2 regions of the Pseudonocardia aurantiaca genome follow, and region 1 is predicted to be linked to the other one. Evidence: riboswitches for the same ligand, from Rfam matches in the RefSeq annotation. Region 1 holds a riboswitch; the other holds the start of a gene.
The links. Region 1 has a riboswitch for thiamine pyrophosphate ahead of thiC (phosphomethylpyrimidine synthase ThiC). Riboswitches for the same ligand answer to the same signal wherever they lie in the genome.

Region 1 (11,161 bases):
TGACCACGGGCGCGGTGCTGGCCGGTTGGGCGCGGATGCCGCTGAACCGCTGGGTCGAGGGCGCCACCGGCGCGTCGCTGAACAACACCGCCAAGGCGGGCACCATCGCACTCGGCGGCGCGGTGTCCGCCGCCCTGCTCGGCCAGTTCTCCACGCAGGTCAGCGAGCGGGTGGCGGCCGGGCAGCCCTACGCCGACGTCGTCGCGGCCGGGAACCTGCGCCTGGCGCTGCTGGTGATCCCGGTGGTGGTCCTGCCCGCGCTGGTGGCCCACCTGATCGGGAAGCTGCGCGTCGGCACCCTCGACGAGCTGCGCACGGCGCTGGAGAACGCAGGAGCGAGCGAGGCCGTCGCCGCCGGGATCGGGGCGAAACTCGCCGCCCGCGGCCTCAACGACGTCGGCTCGGCGCGCGCCCTGTTCCTGAGCCCGGCCTGGCGGCCGTGGTTCGGGGCCGGGTGGCGGTTGGCGGCCCGCACCGCCCGTCAGGGTTCGGTCGACCTCACCCCGCAGGAACGGGAGTGGCTGGTCGCCGCGCTGGAGACGTTCGGCCCCTCTGGCCACGGCCCCGGACCCCGGGCCGCCCGGGTGCTGGTGCTCTTGCGCACCGCCCGGACTGTGGTGCTGCGGTGGTTCCGGCTCGCGGGGTTCACGGTGCTGGTTGCCGGGGGCATGACGGCGGTGGCGGCGCTGGTGCGCCCCGACTCTGCTGCGGCCGCGGCGCACGGCGCGGCTGCGGTGGCGCCGGGCTGGTGGGACGGCGCCGCCGGAACTGCGACGGCTGTCGGGGCCGTCCTGATCCTGGGAGCGGCCGTCGTCGCGAGGCACACGGTGGTGCGGGGCATCGAGCGCGCGTTCGGGGACGTCCAGGTCGGGCTCAAGGCGTGGCTGGACGACATCGATGAAGCCCGGTGGTACTTCGTCCACGAGGCGCCGGCGCACCGGCCCTACGCGTTGCGGTTGCTGGAGGACGCGGAAGCCGGCCTCCACCAGCTGGGTCGCCGGTTGTCGGCACCGGGTGGGTGGTTGCTGCCGCGTGGGCGCCGGTCCGCTCTAGCCGGTGCGGTGGCCGACGGGTTGGCGGAGATCGGCGTGGTGCGCCGCTTCCACGATTTTCTCGTGCTGGGCGAACGCGGCGTCGAGCCGGGCGCACAGTTCTGGGCGGCGGCCGTGCCGGTGCTCGCGGAACTCGACGTGATGGCGAGGGAGCCGGTGGGCCCCGGACAGATGCGTCGTCGCCTGCTGGACGTGCTGGCCCCCGCGTGGGCGCGAACGACGCCGGACGCGCAGCCGTGGGCGTTCCTCGACGCTCCGCCGCCAGGGATGCGGCATGACCGCCTCGACCGCCGTTCGTGGTCCGAGTGGAGTCGCCGGGGCCGGTTGAGCGTGCTGGTGGCGGCCCTGATCGAGCCTGAACTGGCCGCGCAGTACGCCCAGAAGCAACTGTTCCGGCATCTCTCCGCGGTGCTCGCCGAAGGGGTTGTCGAGCTGGAGTTCGTGCGCGCGGAGCGGGGGGACGTCGCGCCGGTCTTGGCGCCGCTGCTCGTCGTCGAGCTCGGACTGGAAGCCCTCGACCAACTCCTGTTCTGGGAGGTGCCCGCGCCAGAGGGCCTGCGTGCCCAGGTCGCGGCCGCGCGGGCCGTCCTGTGGAGCGCGACCTCCCCGGACGAGCCGTGACCACCGTCGCCGGGCGGAGAACCCGGCGGCCCCGCACCGATCGGGGCCCTGACGAACCGGCCCTGCCATTCACCCCACGTCCGAGCACAGCCCAGACCGCTCCCCGAGAAGAGAGATGAGATCGATGTTCGAGTCCCTGTTGTCCGACCACCAGACCGCCCACCTGCTGCGGACCAACCTCGAGGACGTGCGGGAGCCGCGGTTCCGCACGCTGCGCACAGCGCTGTCGTGGGCCGCCCCGGCCGCGGCGATGATCGCCGGAGCGTGGGCGGCCGGGGCGCTCCTGGCTGGGGCGACGCACCCCGTCGCCCCATACGTGCTGGTGGTGGGCGGCCTCGCGGCCGGGGTGGCTGCCTTCGGCGGAATGAACCTGTTCGAGCGGCTGGTCGGACCGTCTGGCGCGGCGATCGGCGTCGGCGTGGCGCTCCAGCTCGCACTACCGCCGTTGCTCGACGCCGGGATGCTCCCGGGCTGGGTGGTGCCGCTGGGCTGGCTGGCCACGGCGGTGCCGGCGGGAGTGGTCGTGCGGCGGGCGCACAACCGGCAGCCTCCCGTGATCAGGACGGCCCGGCCGGTGGTCCTGACGCGGGCGGAGCTGGACGCGCTGGTGGGCCCGGCGACCCGTGGTATCGGGTCCGCATCCGTGGCGGTGTCCGGCCGGTTCCGGCTGCGCGGCTGGCCGCGTACGGCGCTGCAGGCCGTCGAGTTGGGTGGGAACCCGCCGCCCGAGATCGACGCGGTGGTCAGCCTGCAGTCCTCGTCGGGCCGCGGCACCGGGTTCCTGATCCGGGACGACGGCACCACCGCGGACCTGGTGACGAACGAGCACCTGTTCCGGAAGTCGCGCACGGCGCGCGCCGGGATCGCGGGGACGGTCCGCCGGGCGATCCCGCTGCCGCGTCCGAACCCGGTGCGGTTCGCGGAACTGCTGGCCGACGCGGTGCCAGGGCTCAGCCGCGAGGAGCGATCGGCGCTGGCCGAGGAGACCGACCTGAGGGTCGTCCGCATCGACTCCCGCGGGCTCGCCGTTGCGCCGCTGCCGATCTCGACGGCCGCAGACGGCGACGAGGCCGTGCTGTCGGTCGGCTACCCGCTCGGCGGGATACCGCGGCTCGTGTGGCCCGCTAACCCGATGCCGGTGCCCGTGATCGGCATCGGCCGGCTGGCCCGGCGGGCTGGGCAGGCCGAGTTGTGGTCGCCGTGGCGGATCCAGCCAGGCAACTCGGGAGGACCGCTGCTGGTCAGGGAGCGGGGCGCGCTCCGCGTCGCGGCGGTGACCTACCTGCAGCACGCGTCGAGGCGGTCGCGGGGCGACGCCCCGCACATCTCCGCCTCGGTACTGCGCGCCTACCTGGCCGCGCTGGACGAGCACGGATGAGTGGCCGCCGGCAGCGCCGGCTCAGAGGAGTGCGTCGAGGTCGATCTTGGCCGGGAACGGCTCGGCTGCGGAGAAGGAGCCGGTCACGGCGCCCGCATCGGCGTAGCCGAACTCGCCGGCGAGGTGACAGGCCAGCAGCGAGACGGGCTCCGACACGTCGAGGATCCAGTAGTGCGCGATGCCCGCGTCGGCGTACTCGCCGCGTTTGTGGACGTGGTCCGTGCGCCGCGAACCGGGGGACAGCACTTCGACCACCACGAGCACCTCGGACGCCCGGATGACCCCGCCGTCACGGCGGGTGCGCAGCCGCGCCTCCCGGGACGCGACGATCACGTCGGGCCGCCGGACGGTGCCCGGCGCGTCCGCAGGGGCGAGTTGGAGGTCGACGTCCATGTCGAGGAGGACCTCGAACTCGGGCGGTAGCTGGCCGCGCAGCGCAACCCCCAGCTCGAAGGCAGCTCTGTTGTGGTCGGCAGCCGGACTCAGGGTCATGAGCAGTCGGCCTTGCACGAGCTCGCTGTAGCCGAGTTCGATCTCACGGATCTCGAGGTACTCGGCCACGGTCAGCAGATGGCGCGGGGCGACCGGCTGGATCGTCACGGCAACATCCTCACGTCATCGCCGAGGGTGGCACGTGCCACCGACGATCCTCGCAGCCACGCCGTGGGAACGATCCCGTGCTCAGTCGGCTGCCGGGCAGGATCGCCCGGCAGCCGGCGCGGCGCGATCAGCTGGAAACCGGCTCCAGGACGAACACGGGGATCTGCCGGTCGGTCTTCTTCTGGTAGTCGGCGTAGTCCGGGTAAGCGGCCACCGCGCGCTTCCACCAGTCGGCCTTCTCGTCGCCCGTGACCTCGCGGGCCCGGAAGTCCCTGGTGACCGTGCCGTCCTGCAGTTCGACGTGCGGCTCGGCCTTGACGTTGTAGTACCAGACCGGGTGCTTCGGCGCCCCACCGAGCGACGCGACGATCGCGTACAGCCCGTCGTGCTCCACGCGCATCAGCGGCACCTTGCGCAGCTTGCCGCTCTTCACGCCGCGCGTGGTCAGCAGGATGACCGCGCGGCCCTTGATGTCGACGCTCTCGGTCGTGCCGGTCTCGAAGATCTTCTCGGTCTGCTCGCGAACCCAGCCCTCTGGGCTCAGCTCGTACTCACCGTCAAGTGGCATGTCCCGATCCAACGCCGCAAAGCCGGCTCCTCTTCCCGCCCGACGTGGTGGCGCGGCGACCGGGGGCCGGGTTACGGTGACCGGTACGCGGGAGCTCGCAGCGAGCGGGCTGAGAGGGTGGCTGGCGCCGCCGACCGCATGAACCTGTCCGGGTAATTCCGGCGTAGGGAGGCGAAATGGGAGAACCCACGGTGGGCACGACTCCGCCCCGTGTCATGACGATTGCGGGCACCGACTCTGGCGGCGGCGCCGGTGTGGCCGCCGACCTGCGCGCACTGGCGGCGTGCGGCGTCCACGGCTGTGTGGCGGTCACGGCCGTCACCGTGCAGAACTCGCTCGGCGTGTCCGGTTTCCACGCGCTCCCGCCCGAGACCGTCGCGGCCCAGATCGAGACGGTCGCCACCGACATCGGGCTGGACGCCGCGAAGACCGGCATGCTCGCCAGCACCCCGATCATCCAGGCCATCGTGGGCGCGTGCGACGGGGTGGGGATCGGCGGCGACGGCCCCATTCCGTTCGTGGTCGACCCGGTCGCGGCGTCGATGCACGGTGACCCATTGCTCGCCGAGGACGCGCTCGAGGCCTACCGCGGCCTGCTGTTCCCGCGGGCCACCCTGATCACCCCGAACCTCGACGAGGTGCGGCTGCTGGCCGGAGTCGACGTGCACGACCGCGAAGCGCAGTACGACGCCGCCAAGGTGATGCACGGCTTCGGCTCGAAGTACGTGCTGGTCAAGGGCGGCCACCTGCGCGAGGACACCGAGTGGTGCGTCGACCTCCTGTACGACGGCCACACGTTCACCGAGCTGTCCGGCCCGCGCTTCGACACCGGCAACACCCACGGCGGAGGCGACAACATGGCCTCGGCCGCCGCCTCCGGGCTGGCGCGCGGGATGAGCGTGCCCGACGCAGTGGCGTTCGCGAAGCGGTACATCGTGGAGGCCGTCCGGCACTCCTACCCGCTCGGCGCCGGCCACGGACCGGTCTCGCCGCTCTGGACGGTGCGGCCGTGGTGGGAGGAGCCCACCCCCTGATCTCCCGGCCGTCCCGGCCGGTGAGCACAACTGGAATACGCGGGAGCTCGTGATGCAACGGGCTGAGAGGGCGGAGCACCGCCGACCGCAGAACCTGTCCGGGTAATGCCGGCGTAGGAAGGAAAGCCGATATGACGGCACTCGACGACCGTTCGGTCGCGCCCCAGGTCACCACGGGTCCCATCCGGGGCTCGCGCAAGGCGTACCTGGACGGCCCGGATGGTCTGCGCGTCCCGGTCCGCCGGATCGAGCTCAGCAACGGCGAGCACCACGACGTCTATGACACCTCGGGGCCCTACTCGGACGAGAACGCTGTGGTGGACGTCCGCGCGGGGCTGCCCCCGCTGCGCACGCCGTGGATCGACGCTCGGGAACCGGTGGCGGGCGCGGCCACCCAGCTGGCATGGGCCAGGTCCGGGATGATCACGCCGGAGATGCGGTTCATCGCGGTCCGGGAGGGCGTGGACGCGGAGCTGGTGCGCTCCGAGGTCGCGTGCGGCCGGGCGGTGATCCCGGCCAACCGGAACCACCCGGAGGCCGAGCCGATGGTGATCGGGCGCTCGTTCCTCGTGAAGATCAACGCCAACCTCGGCAACTCCGCCGTGACCTCCTCGATCGAGGAAGAGGTGGAGAAGATGGTGTGGGCCACCCGCTGGGGCGCCGACACCGTCATGGACCTCTCCACCGGCGCGAACATCCACGAGACCCGCGAGTGGATCCTGCGCAACTCGCCGGTGCCCATCGGCACGGTCCCGATCTACCAGGCGCTGGAGAAGGTGAAGGGCGACCCCACGAAGCTCTCATGGGACGTCTACCGCGACACCGTGGTGGAGCAGTGCGAGCAGGGCGTCGACTACATGACGGTGCACGCGGGCGTGCTGCTGCGGTATGTCCCGCTCACCGCGAAGCGGGTCACGGGGATCGTGTCCCGCGGCGGGTCGATCATGGCGGCGTGGTGCCTCGCGCACCACCGTGAGTCGTTCCTCTACACGCACTTCGCGGAGCTCTGCGACATCCTGCGCACCTACGACGTCACGTTCTCCCTCGGCGACGGGTTGCGGCCCGGCTCGATCGCCGACGCCAACGACGACGCCCAGCTCGCCGAGCTGCGCACGCTCGGGGAGCTGACGGCGATCGCCCGCTCCCGTGACGTGCAGGTGATGATCGAGGGCCCCGGCCACGTTCCGCTCCACAAGATCGCGGAGAACGTGCGGCTGGAGGAGGAATGGTGCGGCGAGGCGCCGTTCTACACGCTCGGCCCGCTCGCCACGGACATCGCGCCCGGCTACGACCACATCACCAGCGCCATCGGGGCCGCCACCATCGCCGCGCGCGGTACGGCCATGCTCTGCTACGTCACGCCGAAGGAGCACCTCGGCCTGCCGGACCGCGACGACGTCAAGACGGGCGTGATCACCTACAAGATCGCCGCGCACGCCGCCGACCTGGCCAAGGAGCACCCACGCGCCCAGGCCCGTGACGACGCGCTGTCGGCGGCGCGCTTCGAGTTCCGCTGGCTCGACCAGTTCCACCTGTCGCTCGACCCGGACACAGCGCTGGCGTTCCACGACGAGACGCTCCCGGCCGAGCCGGCCAAGAACGCGCACTTCTGCTCGATGTGCGGGCCGAAGTTCTGCTCGATGCGGATCACCCAGGACGTCCGCGACTACGCCGAGAAGCACGGCCTGACCAGCATCGAAGCGATCGAGGCCGGATTGTCGGAGAAGTCGACGGAGTTCGCGGAGAACGGCGGGAAGGTCTACCTGCCGGTGGTCGAGGGATAGCGTCGGGTTGCAGCAAGGTGGCTTGCGGGGGTGACCCGGATGCTCACGCCTGCCCCCGGTCGAGCCCGGCGCCTGCGCCGATCCTGTGGCGGGCCGCCGGGATGACCAGGGGAGTGCCGGTCTCCGGGTCGTCGATGACCCGGCATACCAGCCCGAACACCTCCTCCACCAGCTCGGCGGTGACGATCTCCCGCGGGTCGCCTGCGGCCACCACCCGTCCGTCGCGCATCGCGATGAGGTGCGTCGCGTAGCGGGCAGCGTGGTTGAGGTCGTGCAGCACCGCCACCAGCGTGCGGCCCTGCTCCTGGTGCAGCCGGGCGCAGAGATCGAGCACCTCGATCTGATGGGCGATGTCCAGGTAGGTGGTCGGCTCGTCCAGCAGCAGCAGGGGAGTCTGCTGGGCCAGCGCCATCGCGATCCAGACCCGCTGCCGCTGGCCGCCGGAGAGCTCGTCGACAGGGCGGTCGGCCAGGTCGGCGACCCCGGTGGCGGCCATCGACTCGGCGACCACCCGCTCGTCCTCGCGGGACCACTGGCGCAGCAGCCCCTGGTGCGGGTAGCGGCCGCGGGCGACCAACTCGGCGACGCCGATGCCGTCCGGCGCCACGGACGACTGCGGCAGCAGCCCGAGCGTACGGGCGACGGCGCGGGCCGGTCGCCGGTGGATGTCCGCACCGTCCAGCAGCACGGCCCCGGCGGTCGGCCGCAGCAGCCGGGCCAGCGCCCGCAGCAGCGTGGATTTCCCGCAGGCGTTCGGGCCGATGATGATGGTGAATGACCGGTCCGGCACGGTGACCGTGAGGTCCGTGGCGACGGTGTGCCGCTCGTAGGCGAGGGTCATGCCGTGCCCGCCGAGCCGCCAGGTCGTCATGGGAGTCGCTCCGTTCTCGTCACCAGGCGTGCCGGCCGTCTCGGCGCCGTCACAGCCGGCCCGCCCTGCGTTCGGTAGCGAGCAGCCAGATCAGATAGCCGCCGCCCAGCACGCCGGTCAGCGCGCCCACCGGCAGCTGGTGTCCGGCGACCGCTCGCTGCGCCACCTGGTCGGCGGCGACCAGTAGCACCGCACCCACCGCCATCGCCGGCAGCAGGTTCGGCCCGGGCGCCCGGGTCAGCCGCCGGGCCAGGTGCGGCGCGGTGAGCGCCACGAACGACACCGGCCCGGCGGCGGCCGCCGCGAGGGAGACCAGCAGCACCGCTGCGCCGAGCAGGAGCAGCCGCAGCCGCTGCACCGGGACGCCGAGCGCCGCGGCGGCGTCGTCACCCAGCTCGGTCATCCGCAGCGCTGGCCCGCAGGCCAGGAAGACCGTCGGCACCAGCACGGCCAGCGCGACGAGCAGGGGCAGCGCGTTGACCCAGCCGCGCCCGTCCAGGCTGCCGGTGAGCCAGAGCACCGCCCGGGAGGCGTCCATCAACGGCGCCCGGGTCAGCAGGTAGCCGTTGACTCCGGTGAGGATCGCGCTGATGCCGATGCCGACCAGGATCAGCCGGTATCCGTGCACCCCGCGCCGCCAGGCGAGGGCGTGCACCAGCACGCCGGTGAGCAGCCCGCCGGCGACCGCCGCCGCGCCAAGGGCCAGGCTGCTTCCGCCGACCACGACCACCAGCAGCGCGCCGGTCGCCGCGCCCTGGGTGAAGCCGAGCACGTCGGGGCTGCCCAGCGGGTTGCGGATCAGCGACTGGAACACCGCGCCGGCCAGGGCCAGGGCGGCACCGACGCAGAGCGCGGTGACCACCCGGGGCAGGCGCAGCTCGGTGACGATGAAGTGCTCCGCGGGGTCGCCCCCGCCGGTCAGGACGCGCAGCACGTCGACCGGGCTCAGCGGGTAGTCGCCGCTGCCGACGGCGATCACGCCCAGCGCCAGGGCGAGCAGGGCGCAGCCGGTGCCGACGGCGAGTGCCCGTGGGCGGAGCCGCAGCGAGAGACCGTCCGGGGTGCGGATCACGATCACGGGCGGGCCACCCGTCCGCGCCCGACCAGGTGCAGGAAGAGCAGGCCACCCAGCACCGCCGTCACCAGCCCGACCTGGAGTTCGCCGGGACTGCCCAGCACCCGGCCCGCGACGTCGGCGCCGAGCAGCAGCACCGGCGCGAGCAGCGCGCAGTACGGCAGCAGCCAGCGCAGGTCCGGGCCGGTGAGGGCACGGACCAGGTGCGGCACGAGCAGCCCGACGAAGACGATCGGCCCGCAGGCGGCGGTGGCGGCGCCGCAGAGCAGCGTGATTGCCGCGATGACGGCGGCCCGGACCAGGGCGGGGCGGGCGCCCAGCGCCCGCGCGGCGTCGTCGCCGAGGGCCAGCGCGTTGAGCGGGCGTGCCGCGGCCAGCGCGACCAGCAGCCCGGCGAGGATGAACGGCAGCACCCGGACGACGGTGTCGGTTTCCGCGCTGGCCAGCGAGCCCACCGTCCAGAACCGCAGCCGGTCGAGCGAGACGGCGTCGATCAGCATCACGGCGCTGACGTAGGAGTAGAGCGTGGCGTTGAGCGCTGCGCCGGCAAGCGACAGCCGGGCCGGGGTGGCTCCGCGCCCACCACCCACGGCGTAGACACCTGCGGTGACCGCCGCCGCGCCGAGCAGCGCGAACCAGACGTAGCCGCCGACCCCGGTGACGCCGAGGAAGGCCGTGGCGGTCGCGACCGCCGCCGCGGCGCCTGCGTTGATGCCGAGCAGCCCGGGATCGGCGAGCGCGTTGCGGGTCAGCGCCTGCATCGCCGCCCCCGCCACGCCGAGCGCGCTGCCGGCGAGCAGGCCGAGCAGCGCACGGGGCAGCCGCATGTGGTGCACGACCGCGTACTCGGGCGAGGCCGGGTGCAACAGGCCCTGCCACACGTCGCCGAGCGGCAGGTGTTTTGCACCGATCGCGATGCTGAGCACGGTGACGGCGGCGAGCAGCAGCAGGGAGAGGGCCAGGCCGCCGGCCCTCAGTGCGATGCGTCCCGATCGGCGGGCGTACGGCGGCGGGTGGGGCGCCGCGGTTCCTTCACCGCTGGATGGTGAATGGATGACGGACAGTGTGGCCTCCGGTGCCGTGCGGAACGCCAAACGAGGCTTGACAGTGATTTAGGTGAGGTTAACCTAACCGCGCTGTCCATGGTCATCACCCTCGACGAAAGATCACACTCATGCCCGATCCCGGGTCCGCCCGCCGCCTGTCCCGTCGTCGCCTGCTGGCCGCCGGCGGGGCCGCCACCCTGGTCGCTCTGCTGGCCGGCTGCGGCCGCGACTCCGCCGTCCCTGCCGCCAGCGGCTCCACCGGCCCCTGGACCTTCACCGACGACCGCGACCAGAAGGTCAGCACCGGCAACCGGCCCTCCCGATTGGTCGCCTTCACGGGTGTGGCCGCGGCCCTGGTCGACTTCGGACTGGACAAGCAGATCGTCGGCGTCTTCGGCGAGACGAAGCGCGCCGACGGCACGGCCGACCCGCAGGCCGGCGACCTGAACGTGGGGAGCGTGGAGATCCTCGGCAACGTCTGGGGCGAGTTCAACCTGGAGAAGTACGCTGCGCTCCGCCCTGACCTCCTCGTCACCCACATGTACGACCCGGGCGAGCTCTGGTACGTGCCGGACGAGAGCAAGGACCAGATCCTGCCGCTGGCGCCCAGCGTCGCCGTCACCACCGCCCGGGTTCCGATGACCCGGCCGATCGAGCGGTACGCGCAGCTCGCCCAGGCCCTCGGCGCCGACTTGTCGGCGAAGAAGGTCACCGATGCCAAGGCCCGCTTCGAGGCGGCCGCCGAGGCGGTCCGGCAGGCGGTGACGGCCAACCCCGGCATCAGGGTCATGGCTGCCTCCGGCAGCCCCGACCTCTTCTACGTCTCCAACCCGAAGGTCAGCACCGACCTGATGTACTTCGCCGAACTCGGCGTCGACATGGTGGTCCCCACCGAGCTGGAGGCGGGCGACTACTTCGAGGCGCTCAGCTGGGAGAACGCCGGCGACTTCCCGGCCGACCTGATCCTGCTCGACAACCGCAGCACCGCCCTGCAGCCCACGGACCTCGCGGCCAAGCCCACCTGGCAGCAACTGCCCGCGGTGAAGGCCGGCCAGGTCACCCCCTGGGATGCGGTGCCCCGCTTCTCCTACGCCGGTTCCGCCCCGCTGCTGGAGAACCTGGCCAAAGCCAT
Region 2 (11,161 bases), on a different contig from region 1:
CGAGCAGCGGAAGCGGCGCGTGCCCACCCCGGAGGCCGTGGTGATGGCGGCGGCCGCCTGGGTGATGGCCGATCCCAAACGGTTCGCCGCGGCGGAGAAGGCGTCGCGGGCCGGGCGGCTGCTCGGGCGGAAGAGTGGCCGGATCTCCGCGCTCCCGCCGCCGCTCTCGGCGTGGACGGCGAGCCGCGACGCCCCTCGTCCCCCGGCCAAGACCTTCCGGGAATGGTGGGCCCGCGAAAGGGGCGAACGTGACAACCGCTCGTGACGAGATGCTCGGCCGGATCAGGGCGGCCAACGCCGCGGCCGGGCACCCGGCGCCGCCGGACGTGCCGCGCGACTACCACCGCAAGGGCGAGCACCCGCCCGGCCACCCGGCGCTGATCGAGCTGTTCCGTGACCGGCTCGTCGACTACAAGGCCACCGTGATCGACGCCCCCGCCGACGGGGTGGCGGCCGCGGTGGCCACGGCGCTGGTGGCGTTCCCGGGCCGGGTGGTGGCGGCGCCGGAGCTGCCGGCCGAGTGGCGGGCCGACGGACCCGACTGGGCGCCCGACGACGGGTCCCTCTCCCCCGCCGAGCTGGACACCTCCGCCGCGGTGGTCACCGCGTGCGCCGCGGCCTGCGCGACCACCGGCACCATCGCCCTCGACGGATCACCCGACCAGGGCAGGCGCGCGATCACCCTCGTGCCCGACGTGCACGTCTGCGTCGTGCGCGCCGAGCAGGTCGTGCAGACGGTGCCGGAACTGCTCGCGGCGCTCGACCCGCGCCGGCCGATCACGTTCGTGAGCGGGCCGTCGGCCACGAGCGACATCGAGCTGGAACGCGTGGAGGGCGTGCACGGCCCCCGCACGCTGATCGTGGTTCTGGCGGGCTGATCCCGCGCCCGAAACGTCAGCCTGTCCGCCGGGCCACCAGCCGGGCGATGCTTTCCCGCGTCTCCGCTGTGAGGCCGGGCGTGGGCATCCGCATCGTCGCCGTGCCCACACCCATCAGCTCCAGCGCGTACTTGAGCCCGGCGATGCCGCCGCCGAGCGCGGCCTTCACCTCGTCCGCCCCGGCCTGAGCCGCCCGCTCGGCCTCCGCGTCGCCGGCCGCGAGGGCGTCGGCGAGCGCGGCGAAGGGCTCCGGGAACACCGACGCCAGCGACGCCACCACACCCCGCCCGCCTGCCCGTGCCACGGCCGGGAGCTCCGTGTCCGCCCCGGCCCACAGCACGGCGTCTTCCGGCAGCGCGGCGACGAAGTCCGGCAGGCGGTCGGCGACCGAGCCGCTCAGCTTGGCGCCGGCGAGCCCGATCTCGGCTGCGAGAGCCGCGAACCCAGCGGCGTCGGCGGGCACCCCGGTGCGTTCCGGGAACAGGTAGCCGTACACGCGGGCGCCGTCGGCGACCTCCGCGACGGCGCTGAAGTGCCTGCTGACCGCCGTCGCGTCAACCGCCAGGAAATAGGGCGTGATCACGGCGAGCCGTCGCGCGCCCGCCGCCACCGCGTCGCGGGCGAGCGCGACGGCGTCCCGGGTGGCGGCGGCGCCGACGTGGACCACCACCTGCTCCGGCCCGAACGCGTCGAGCGCGATACCGAGAAGCCGGGAGCGCTCGGGAAGACCCAGCCCGGGAAACTCCCCCGTGGTGCCTGCGACGAACACCGCGTCGACGCGCCCGGCCAATCCGCTGAGCAACGCTTTGTTCGCGCGCGCATCCAGCTCGCCGTCGGCGTCGAGCAGGGTGGGTGTGGCGGCGAGGACGTCTGCGCGTCGGGTGGATGAGGCCATGCGGCGACTCTAAGACTCCAACCGCGCTCGGGAGGCGTCGACCGGGTCGGTGAGCCAGCAGTAGTTCGACGGCCGCAGCCGCATGGCGTGGAGCACGACAACGGGGTCGCCGGGCGCGACCACCACCTCCAGCAGGTCGCGTCGCGCCGTGAGGCCGATGTGCAGTTCGACCTCGCCCTGCGCCACGGTGCGAAGCGGCGCCGCGAGCACGCGCCGGATCTCGTCAGGCGCGATGCCGTGCTTACGCGCGCTCCGGGTCAATCGCACTCCCCGATGCTACGGACAACCCTTCGTCATCGCGCACGCACCACCCGTGACAATTCCGCGAAATCCCTGGTACCGCCTGCCGAACGGCTCACAGGATGTCCCCGCTGGTTGCGATTGTCCGGTATTTTCCGTGGAAACTGCACTGTGCTCTTCGGGGGGTGGTGTGATGGCGTGGTGGTCACGCGAGGGTCGCGGCAGCGCTGCACGCCTCCAGGAAGGCGTCCAGGATCTGGCCGCGCGGCACTCCGACGCGGTCGCACGATCCGCGGCCGGTCGCCACGACGAGGCCGTGCCGCTGTTCGAGCAGGCGCTCGAGGGCTGCCGGGCCACACTCGGCCCGGACCACCCGGACACCCTTACCGTCGCGGGCAACCTGGGCGTCACGTGCACGGCCGCCGGGCAGTTCCGCATGGGAATCGACCTGCTCAGCGCCAACCTCTCCGATCGCGTCAGGGTCTTCGGTGACGACGACCCGCGCACCCTCACCGCCGCCGACGCCCTCGCAACGGCCTATCGGTTGGCGGGCAATCTGGACGACGCGCTTGCGCTGTCCGGCCGTGTCACGGCCGAACGCAGGCGCACCCTCGGCCCGGCCCACCCCGACACCCTCACCTCGCGCATGGGCATGGCGCTCGCGCGCGGCGCCACGGGCGACGTCGAGTCGGCGCTCACCCTTCTGAAAGCGGCGTTGAACGACTCTGAGCAGGTCCACGGCCCCCGCGACGGGCACACAATCGCGCTGCGTGGCAACGTCGGGGCGTGCCAGGCCGTGCTCGGCCGGGAGAGAGACGCGGCCGCCACGTTCGAGCGCGCGGCCGTCGACGCCTCCGTGCTGTACGGCCCCAAGCACCCGTACACGGTCGCCCTCCAGGAGGACATGGCGAATACGTCCGACGCGGATCGGTTTGTCATCGCGGGGTCGGCAATTTCGGCCTGATTCAGCGCCGCCGTAATTCGCAAAGCATTGCTAATCGGCTCGCGGGGGCTTCCTTCCGGATCCGCGCAACCCGGATCCGCGCAACGCGGCCAACAACTCCTCCTCCACCGCGGCGAACCGGGCCGAGGTGATCATCTCCACGGTGCGCGGGCGCGGCAGGTCGACCAGCACCTCCTGCTGCACGTACGTGGGCCGCGGCGCGAGCACCACCACGCGGTCGGAGAGGAACACCGCCTCCCGGATGTCGTGGGTGATCAGCAGAACGGTCCAGCCGTAGCCGGCGCGGACGCCTTCGAGCCACGTCTGCATGTCGGTGCGGGTGAGCGAGTCCAGCGCGCCGAACGGCTCGTCGAGCAGGAGCACCGCCCGGTCCTGCACGACCGTGCGTAGCAGCGCGGCCCGCTGCCGCATCCCTCCCGACAGCTCGTGCGGGCGGGCCGTCTCGAAGCCGGCCAGCCCGAACGGCGCGAACAGGGGCCGGGCCCGCTCCCGCGCCGCCTTCTTCGACATCCCGGCCACCTCGAGGCCGAGGGTCGTGTTGTCGAGCACCGTGCGCCACGGGAACAGCAGGTCCCGCTGCGGCATGTACGCGAAGGGTTCGACGCGCCCGGTGGTGTCCTCGCCGTCGACGATCACGCGCCCGGCGTCGGGGCGCTCCAGCCCGGCGATCACGTCGAAGAGCGTGGACTTGCCGCACCCACTCGGCCCGATCACCGAGACGAACTCCCCCGGCGCCACGTCGAACGCCACCCCGTCGAGCACCGGGAGCCCGGGGTAGGTCTTGTGGAGTCCGTCGAGGACCAGCTTTCCCTCAGACATCGCTCGACTCCGAGTTGCTCTCGCGGGTGCGCCACGGCACGACGAGCCGTTCCACCGCGTACGTCAGCGCGAACAGCGCCACCGACAGCAGCGCCGTCACGACGACCGCGGCGAGCACCAGGTCGGTACGGAAGGAGTTGCGCTGCAGGCTCATGAAGATGCCCAGCCCGGCCGTCGCGCCGACGTACTCCGCGAAGATCGCGCCGGTCACGGCGTAGGTGATGCCGATTCGCAGCGACGTGAAGAAGCGGGGCAGCGCACCGGGCAGGCGCACGTAGCGGAACTGCTTCCAGCGGGATGCGCCCATGCTGCGCAGCAGGTTGGTGGCCTGCCGGTCGGTGGCCGCGAACCCCTCGATGAGCCCGACCGCCACCGGGAAGAACGTGACGAGCGTGATCACCACGACTTTCGGGAGCAGCCCGAACCCGAACCAGATGATCAGCAGTGGGGCGATCGCGATGATCGGCAGCGTCTGCGACGCAACGAGCAGCGGCATGAGCGCGCGCCGCAGCCACGGGGAGAAGTCCACGGCGATCGCGAGTGCCCAGCCGAGCACCAGCGACACCGAGAACCCGACGGCGGTCACCTGCAGCGTCGGCACGGTGTTGGCCCAGATCTGGTCGCGGAACGCCCAGCCCTGCTCCACCACCCGCAGAGGCGAGGGCAGCACCTGCGGCCGCACCCCGGCAGCCGTGACGTACCACTGCCAGGCCACCAGCGCGACGGCCACGAGCAGCAGCGGCGGCGCCACCCGGCGCAGGGTCCGCACCATGGTCAGGAGACCGGGGCGAGGTAGTCGTTGGTGAACCAGGTGGAGAAGTCGGGCCGCTGGGTGAGCGGGCGGCCGTCCGGGCCGGTGAGGGCCCCGGAGTCGAACACCCAGCCCGAGTAGCCCGCCCACTTCTCCGGCGTCTGCACGCCGACGCGCCCCGACTCGTCACGCAGGAACTGCGCGCTCAGCATCTCCTGGCTGCGTGTCACGAGCTCCGGCTCGGTGAACGCTCCGGGGTTCGCGTCGGTGAGAAGTTTCGCGCCAAGGGCGGGGTCGTCGGCGGCGAGCTGGTAGCCGCGCTGCGCGGCCTGCACGAACCGCGCCGCGGCGTCCGGGTTGGCCTGCAGCCACGGGCTGTTGCCGATGAGCAGGACGTTATAGGCGTCCGGGAAGCCGTAGTCGGTGTAGGCGAAGGTCTTGAGCGGCTGCCCGCGCATCCCGGCCTCGATGCCCTCCCACGCCACGAACGGCTCGGTGAAGTCGACCTGGCCCGCGTACAGCGCCTCGTAGGCCGCCGTGCCCAGCACCACGGTGGAGAAGGTGCCGGTGCCGCCCGCGTCCTTGATGACGGCCCGCATCTTCGGCCCCTCGTAGGCCGCGCCGAACCCGCCGTAGGTCTTGCCGTCGAGGTCGCGCGGTGAGGTGATGTCGGTGCGGTCGGCGCGGACGGCGATCTCCGTGGCCCAGTGTTGCAGCACGGCCATCACCGACGTGATGTCCGCACCGGCGGCCTTGGAGAAGGTGAACGAGTCCTGGAAGGAGATGCCGAAGTCGGCCGCTCCGGACGAGACGAGCGTGTCCGGCGAGGTGTTGTTGTACGGGAGGAACTGCACGTCCAGCCCGGCCTGGCGGAACCAGCCCTCCTGCTGCGCGACGAACAGCCCGGTGTGGTTGGTGTTGGGCGTCCAGTCGAGGGCGACGCGGATCGGCCGGCCCGCGCCTCCGCCGTTACCGGTCCCGCCCGCGGAGCAGCCGGCGAGCACGAACGCCAGGACGGCGCCTAGGACGGCCAGTACGCGGGGTACACGAAGGGAACTCATGTTCCTCCCTACGCCGGAATTAACCGGGTCAGGTTCGAACGGTCGGCGGCCGGTCCTGCCGCCCTCTCAGCCTCGGAACGAGGGCTCCCGCGGGTCGGGAAAAGGATAGACCTTCACTTCGGCACGTGCCACGCAGCCACCGCCACGCTTGGCAGCCCCGGGAGCTCCAGCGGATGGTCCGGCACCCAGGCTCTGCACACACATGCGCACCGGGACGCCCGTGAGATGAACATCAGAGCTGTTAGAAGCAAGATCAACAGCTCTGGTGCGAACCTCACGGGCAGGGCGCCGCAACTGGACGCGTCCGTGTGTGCAGAGCCTGGTGGGAGTTCAGGCCCGCCCGAGCATCGTCCCCCGGGTCGGGCCGTGAAACGCCCGCGGCGTCGGCGCCGAGCACTCCCCCGTGCGTCGTGTCCTGATCATCCTGATCGCCCTGTCCGCCCTGCTCGCCGCGACGGCGTGCACCGGATCGTCCCGCTCCAGCCGCTGCTCGGGCAGCAGCTGCACGATCAGCCTCACCGGCGAGCAGACCGTCGACGTCGAGTTCGGCACCTTCGAGCGGAGCCTGCGGGTGGCGCCGATCGAGCCGGCCAACGTGACGGTCTCGGCGCGCGGCGAGCAGGCGCGGCTGGCCGTCGGCCAGACCGGGGTGGTCGGCGGGCTGGCGGTGACCCTGACCTCGGTGAGCGGCCGCGACGTCGGCCTGGAGGTGCGGCGCCGCTGAGGGGCGGTACCAGCGAGATCCGGCCGGGCCCCGGTCAAGCGCGGGTCAACATCCAGTCGCCGGAGTTGATGGCGAACTCCTTGTCCGGGCCAAGCCATCGGCCGGTCATCGAGCGGCCTGCCGGGTCGAGCACGAGCTGCATGATCCCGTGGTACACCGCTCCTCGGTAGTAGCCGTCGGTGGCCGTTCGTTCGGTCCACGAGCCGGTGACGAGCAGGCCGTCGGTCCGCAGGTCCAGCTCGATCATTCCGGTGCCGTTCGGCTCGCTCCGTCCGGTCAACCGGTCTCCCTCGGAACGCAAGCGGACCCGGTGGCTGCCCTCGAACTCCTCGGCACGGCCGGTGCTGAAGAAGCGATAGCTGCTGCGCCAGAGCCCGGCCAGCTCGGACGGCTTCGGGCCAGTTCCCATTGCCGCCACTGGAGTTGTGCTGGACCGGCCCGCGGCCACCGCTGTGGCGGTGCTCAGCTTGAGGAGCAACGCGCGCCGCTGCTCTCTGGGCAGGCGCTCAGCCCAGTGATCCATGCTGCGGGACAACTCGTCGAGTTCGAGGTGACCGACCTGCCACGCCAGCGTTCCCGACTCGGCGTCCCCTGCCTCGGCTGACTCGTAGTCGTCCGCAGACCGGTGCTCACCCCAACGAGAAAGAAGATCGGCCACGTTGCACTGGTAGAGCTGGGCGAGGCGATCGAGCACGGCGAGGGACGGTGCGTGCCCGGTGGGGCCGGGCCAGTTCTCCCAGGACGAGAACGTCTTGAAGTTCTTCGGATCATCGGGCCACGCAGCGGTCCATGCCGCGGCTGCGTCTGCCTGTCCCCACCCGTGGGCGAGGCGCATGGCGACCAGCGCCTTGAGGCCGTAGCGGTCCTGGAGCGCGGTACCGATCGCGATCCACGTGCGACCTTCGGCCCGGAGGGATGCGGCTCGTTCGAGCTGTTCCTGGCGGCGGGCCGACCGGGCCGTCATGGCCGGAAACGCTACTCCCGGCCGGAGGCGGAGTCACCAAAAGGGTTCGCCTTGCTACGGGATGTTCACCAGCCCGCGCTCGCCCGAATCTGTGCACAGCGTCTGGGGCGCAACCCCGACGTGAGAGACCCGCTCCGTGGAAGGGCACAGACGTGGCAACGGCGGACACTGATCCGATCGACGACGGCACCGGGCGGTGCAGGGTCTGCTCGGGCGGGGCGCAGACTGGCCGCCTGCGGTGGCCGTGCAGGCTTCACGACTGCGCGATCCGGGCCCGACGCGCGCAGGCATCTCAGCAGGCGGCGGGCTGAGTCGTGTACTGGCATTACGCGACCCCCGTCACCGAACAGTTCGGCGCCGGGCTCACCCACCAGGTGTTCGACGTCCACGCGGCGAACCGCTTGGACGGTCATCTGGTTCGTGCGGTCTGCGGCCGGCTGATCACCCCGGCCCCCATGAGCGAGCCGAGCGGCAGACCCTGCCCGGCCTGCGCGGTGAGGCTCGAGGGACCGACGTCGTTGCACCGGGAACCCACCACCACGTTCCCGGGTCTCCGGCCGGGACTGCGGAGACTGCGCTCGATCCTTCGACGCCGCCCCCATGACGAGTGAGCAGCCGCAGTCAGACCGCGCCCAGCACCGGCTCGAACGCCAGCTCGGCCGCGCCCACCACCTTGGCGTCCCGGCCCAGCGGGCTGGTGACGATCCGCGTGCCGCCGACCGCGCGGCTCACCAGGCTGCGCTCGTGCACGACGGCCCGCACGTGGTCGACGACGGCGGGTGGGAGCGCGGTGAAGAGGTCGCCGAGCACCACCAGCTCGGGGGCCATCACGTTCACCACTGTGACGAGCCCCGTGCCGAGCCAGTCGGCGAACTCGTCGAGCGGGCCGGGCAGCGGGGCCGTGGCGAGCGATCGCAGCTCGGCCACGACCACCCCGCGCGGGGTGGTCTCCGGCAGGCCCAGCGCCCGGCAGACCGCGGCCTCCCCCACCTCGGTCTCCCAGCACCCCCGGGAGCCGCAGTAGCAGGGCCGCCCGCCGGGCCGCACCATGATGTGCCCGATCTCGCCGACGTACCCGCGGGTGCCGCGCAGCGGTCGCCCGCCCGCGATCACCCCGCCGCCGACGCCGCGGTCGGCGGAGATGTACACGAGGTCGTCGACGCCGCGGGCGTCGCCCCGGACGTGCTCGGCGAGCGCGCCCAGCTCGGCGTCGTTGGCCACCTGCACCGGCATCCGCAGCACCGACGCCAGGCGCGTGCCGAGCGCGATGTCCTTCCAGCCGAGGTTGGGTGCCTCGTGCACGAACCCGTCGTCGCGCCGCACCACACCCGGCACGGACACCCCGGCGCCGAGTGCGGTGACCGCGAGCTCATCGGAGAGCAGCTGGGCCGACTCGGCGACGTGGGTGATCACCTCGCCCGGCGTGCGGGTGCGGTGGTGGAGGTTCCAGCTGTGCCTGCCGAGCACCTGCCCGCCGATGCCGACCATCGACATCGCGACCTGCTCGACACGCACGTCAACGGCCAGTACGACGGCGGAGGACGGCTCGGGGAGCACCATGAGCGAGGGCCGACCGGCCCCGTTGCGCTGGGTTGGCACCGCCTCGGTGACGACCCCGGCTTCCGCCAGCCCGTCGACGACGGCCTTGATCGTGCTGCGGTTGAGGCCCAACTCGGACGCGAGGGTCGCCCGCGTGCAGGGCCCCTCCACGTGCAGCCTGCGCAGCAGGGCGGCACGGTTGTGCCGCCGGGCCTCGTCGGGCCGGGCGCCCGCGGTGGCGGCGGGCGAACCGCCGCCACCCTCACCCCCCCAGGTGCGACTCACCTGCCGGCGACCGCCGAGCGCCGCCGGGAGAGCACGTCCACGCCGGCCGCCATCAGCAGCACGACACCGTTGACGAGGAACACGACCGACGCGGGCTGGCCGAGCAGGCCGAGGCCGTTGTTCACGGTGGCGAGCACGGCGCCACCGATCACCGCGTTGCTGATCCGCCCACGGCCACCGAACAGCGACGTGCCGCCGATGACCGCGGCTCCGACAGCGAAGAGCAGCGTGTTGCCGCCACCGGCGCTCGGCGACACCGAGCCGACCTTCGACGAGTAGACGATCGCGCCGACCGCCGCGAACGCGGCCGAGATGACGAACACCGCAGCCCGGATGCGCACCACGTTGATGCCGGCCCGGCGCGCCGCTTCGCGGTTGCCGCCCACGGCGTAGACGTGCCGGCCGAAGCGCGTGCGGTCGAGCACGTACGTGCCCGCCACGAGCAGCACGAGCACGATCGGCACCACGTACGGCACACCGGCGATGGCGACCTGGCCGGGCGAGCGATCGAGAGTCAGCAGGTAGGTGGCCACCGCGGCGAGCACGACGACGGCGCCGATCTTGAGCAGGACGAGCCCGGTGGGCTGCGCGACCAGGCCCAGCCGCCGCCGGGACGCCTGCCGGTTGAGCAGCACGGCCGCGTACCCGCCTGCCGCCACCACGAACAGCAGCCAGCTGCCGAGTGTGGAGAGGTTGCCGTTGGCCACCGCGTTGATCACCGGGTCTCGCAGTCCGAGCGTGCCGCCGTCGCCGATCAGCTGCAGGATCACACCCTGCCATGCGATGAACAGCGCAAGCGTCACGACGAACGACGGCATACCCGCCTTGGCGACGAGGAAACCGGTGAGGCAGCCGATGACCACCCCGACGCAGACGGCAAGCAGCATCTCCAGCCACGGGTTCGGTGGGAACCCGACGAGCAGGAGCACCAGCCCCAGCGCGGAGACGACGGCTCCCGCCCAGATCCGCAGCAGCAGCGCCAGCACCACCGCGACCAGCACCACCGCGGCGAACATCAGGAACACCGGCGTACCCATCGCGCCGAGCAGGTTGCCGCCCGACACCAGGTGAAGCGCCATCACCGCCGCGGCGAGGCCGGACGCCGTGCCGGCCGCCAGGTCGATCTCCCCGGTGAGCAGCACGAACACCAGGCCCATGGCGATGATCGTCTGGCCTGCGCCCTGCTGGAGCAGGTTCGCCAGGTTGAGCAGGCTCGGGAACGTGCCGCCCGAGTCCAGCACCGTGAACAGGATGAACAGCGCGAGGAGACCCAGCAGCGCGGGCAGCGAGCCCAGCTCGCCGTTGCGCAGGTTGACGACGTACCCGCGCAAGGCCTCGGCCGTGGTGCGCGCGGTCGTGTCGATGCCGAAGTCGGCAGAGCGCGCCGACGCGGGGGCCGCGCGTTCCGCGGCCGACGGCGGACTCTCGGGCTCGGGTGCAGCCGCCGTGCCGACCGGGGCGTCGGTCTCCGCCATCGGGCTCTTCTCCTTCTGGGCCGACTCTTCCGGTGCCATCAGACCGTCACCGTCTCGGGTCGCTGCAGGCCCAGCTCACCCGACCGGCCGGAGGTGATCAGCTCGACGGCCTGGGTCTGGGTGACGTCCTTCGTGGGCACCTGGGCGACCATCCGGCCCAGGTACAGGGTGGCGATGCGGTCGGAGACCTCGAAGACGTCGGCCATGTTGTGGCTGATGAGCACGACGGCGAGGCCCTGCTCGGCGAGCCGCCGGATCAGGTCGAGCACCTGCCGGGTCTGGGCGACGCCGAGCGCGGCCGTCGGCTCGTCGAGCAGCACGACCTTGGAGTCCCAGAGCACGGCCTTCGCGATCGCGACCGTCTGCCGCTGGCCGCCGGACAGGGCGGCCACCGGCATCCGCACCGACGTCACGGTGCGCACCGACAGCGACGCCAGCGTCCGGCGCGCCGCCTGCTCCATGTCGGCCTCGTCGAGCAGCCACGAGCGGCCGCGCTCGCGGCCGAGGAACATGTTCTGGACGATGTCGAGGTTGTCGGCCAGCGCGAGGTCCTGGTAGACGACCTC

Region 2: linked by a shared signal. The riboswitch ahead of ABD143_RS23235 (ABC transporter substrate-binding protein) and the one ahead of thiC (phosphomethylpyrimidine synthase ThiC) in region 1 are both predicted to bind thiamine pyrophosphate.

The regions. Positions count from the first base shown of each region.
Region 1 is NZ_BAAAJG010000025.1:107,399-118,559, forward strand. It holds gene ABD143_RS29120 (preprotein translocase subunit SecA) at 1-1,673, shown strand, start outside; gene ABD143_RS29125 (S1 family peptidase) at 1,798-3,051, shown strand; gene ABD143_RS29130 (Uma2 family endonuclease) at 3,073-3,651, opposite strand; gene ABD143_RS29135 (nitroreductase family deazaflavin-dependent oxidoreductase) at 3,779-4,219, opposite strand; gene thiD (bifunctional hydroxymethylpyrimidine kinase/phosphomethylpyrimidine kinase) at 4,396-5,253, shown strand; TPP riboswitch at 5,283-5,390, shown strand; gene thiC (phosphomethylpyrimidine synthase ThiC) at 5,385-7,037, shown strand; gene ABD143_RS29150 (ABC transporter ATP-binding protein) at 7,081-7,908, opposite strand; gene ABD143_RS29155 (FecCD family ABC transporter permease) at 7,958-8,986, opposite strand; gene ABD143_RS29160 (FecCD family ABC transporter permease) at 8,983-10,077, opposite strand; gene ABD143_RS29165 (ABC transporter substrate-binding protein) at 10,158-11,161, shown strand, end outside; gene ABD143_RS29170 (SIP domain-containing protein) at 11,098-11,161, shown strand, end outside.
Region 2 is NZ_BAAAJG010000015.1:211,453-222,613, reverse strand. It holds gene ABD143_RS23270 (LutB/LldF family L-lactate oxidation iron-sulfur protein) at 1-265, shown strand, start outside; gene ABD143_RS23265 (LutC/YkgG family protein) at 249-878, shown strand; gene ABD143_RS23260 (dihydrodipicolinate synthase family protein) at 895-1,773, opposite strand; gene ABD143_RS23255 (hypothetical protein) at 1,783-2,040, opposite strand; gene ABD143_RS23250 (tetratricopeptide repeat protein) at 2,207-2,977, shown strand; gene ABD143_RS23245 (ABC transporter ATP-binding protein) at 3,008-3,796, opposite strand; gene ABD143_RS23240 (ABC transporter permease) at 3,789-4,568, opposite strand; gene ABD143_RS23235 (ABC transporter substrate-binding protein) at 4,571-5,608, opposite strand; TPP riboswitch at 5,597-5,709, opposite strand; gene ABD143_RS23230 (hypothetical protein) at 6,012-6,332, shown strand; gene ABD143_RS23225 (hypothetical protein) at 6,367-7,296, opposite strand; gene ABD143_RS23220 (ROK family protein) at 7,918-9,120, opposite strand; gene ABD143_RS23215 (sugar ABC transporter permease) at 9,117-10,595, opposite strand; gene ABD143_RS23210 (ATP-binding cassette domain-containing protein) at 10,634-11,161, opposite strand, start outside.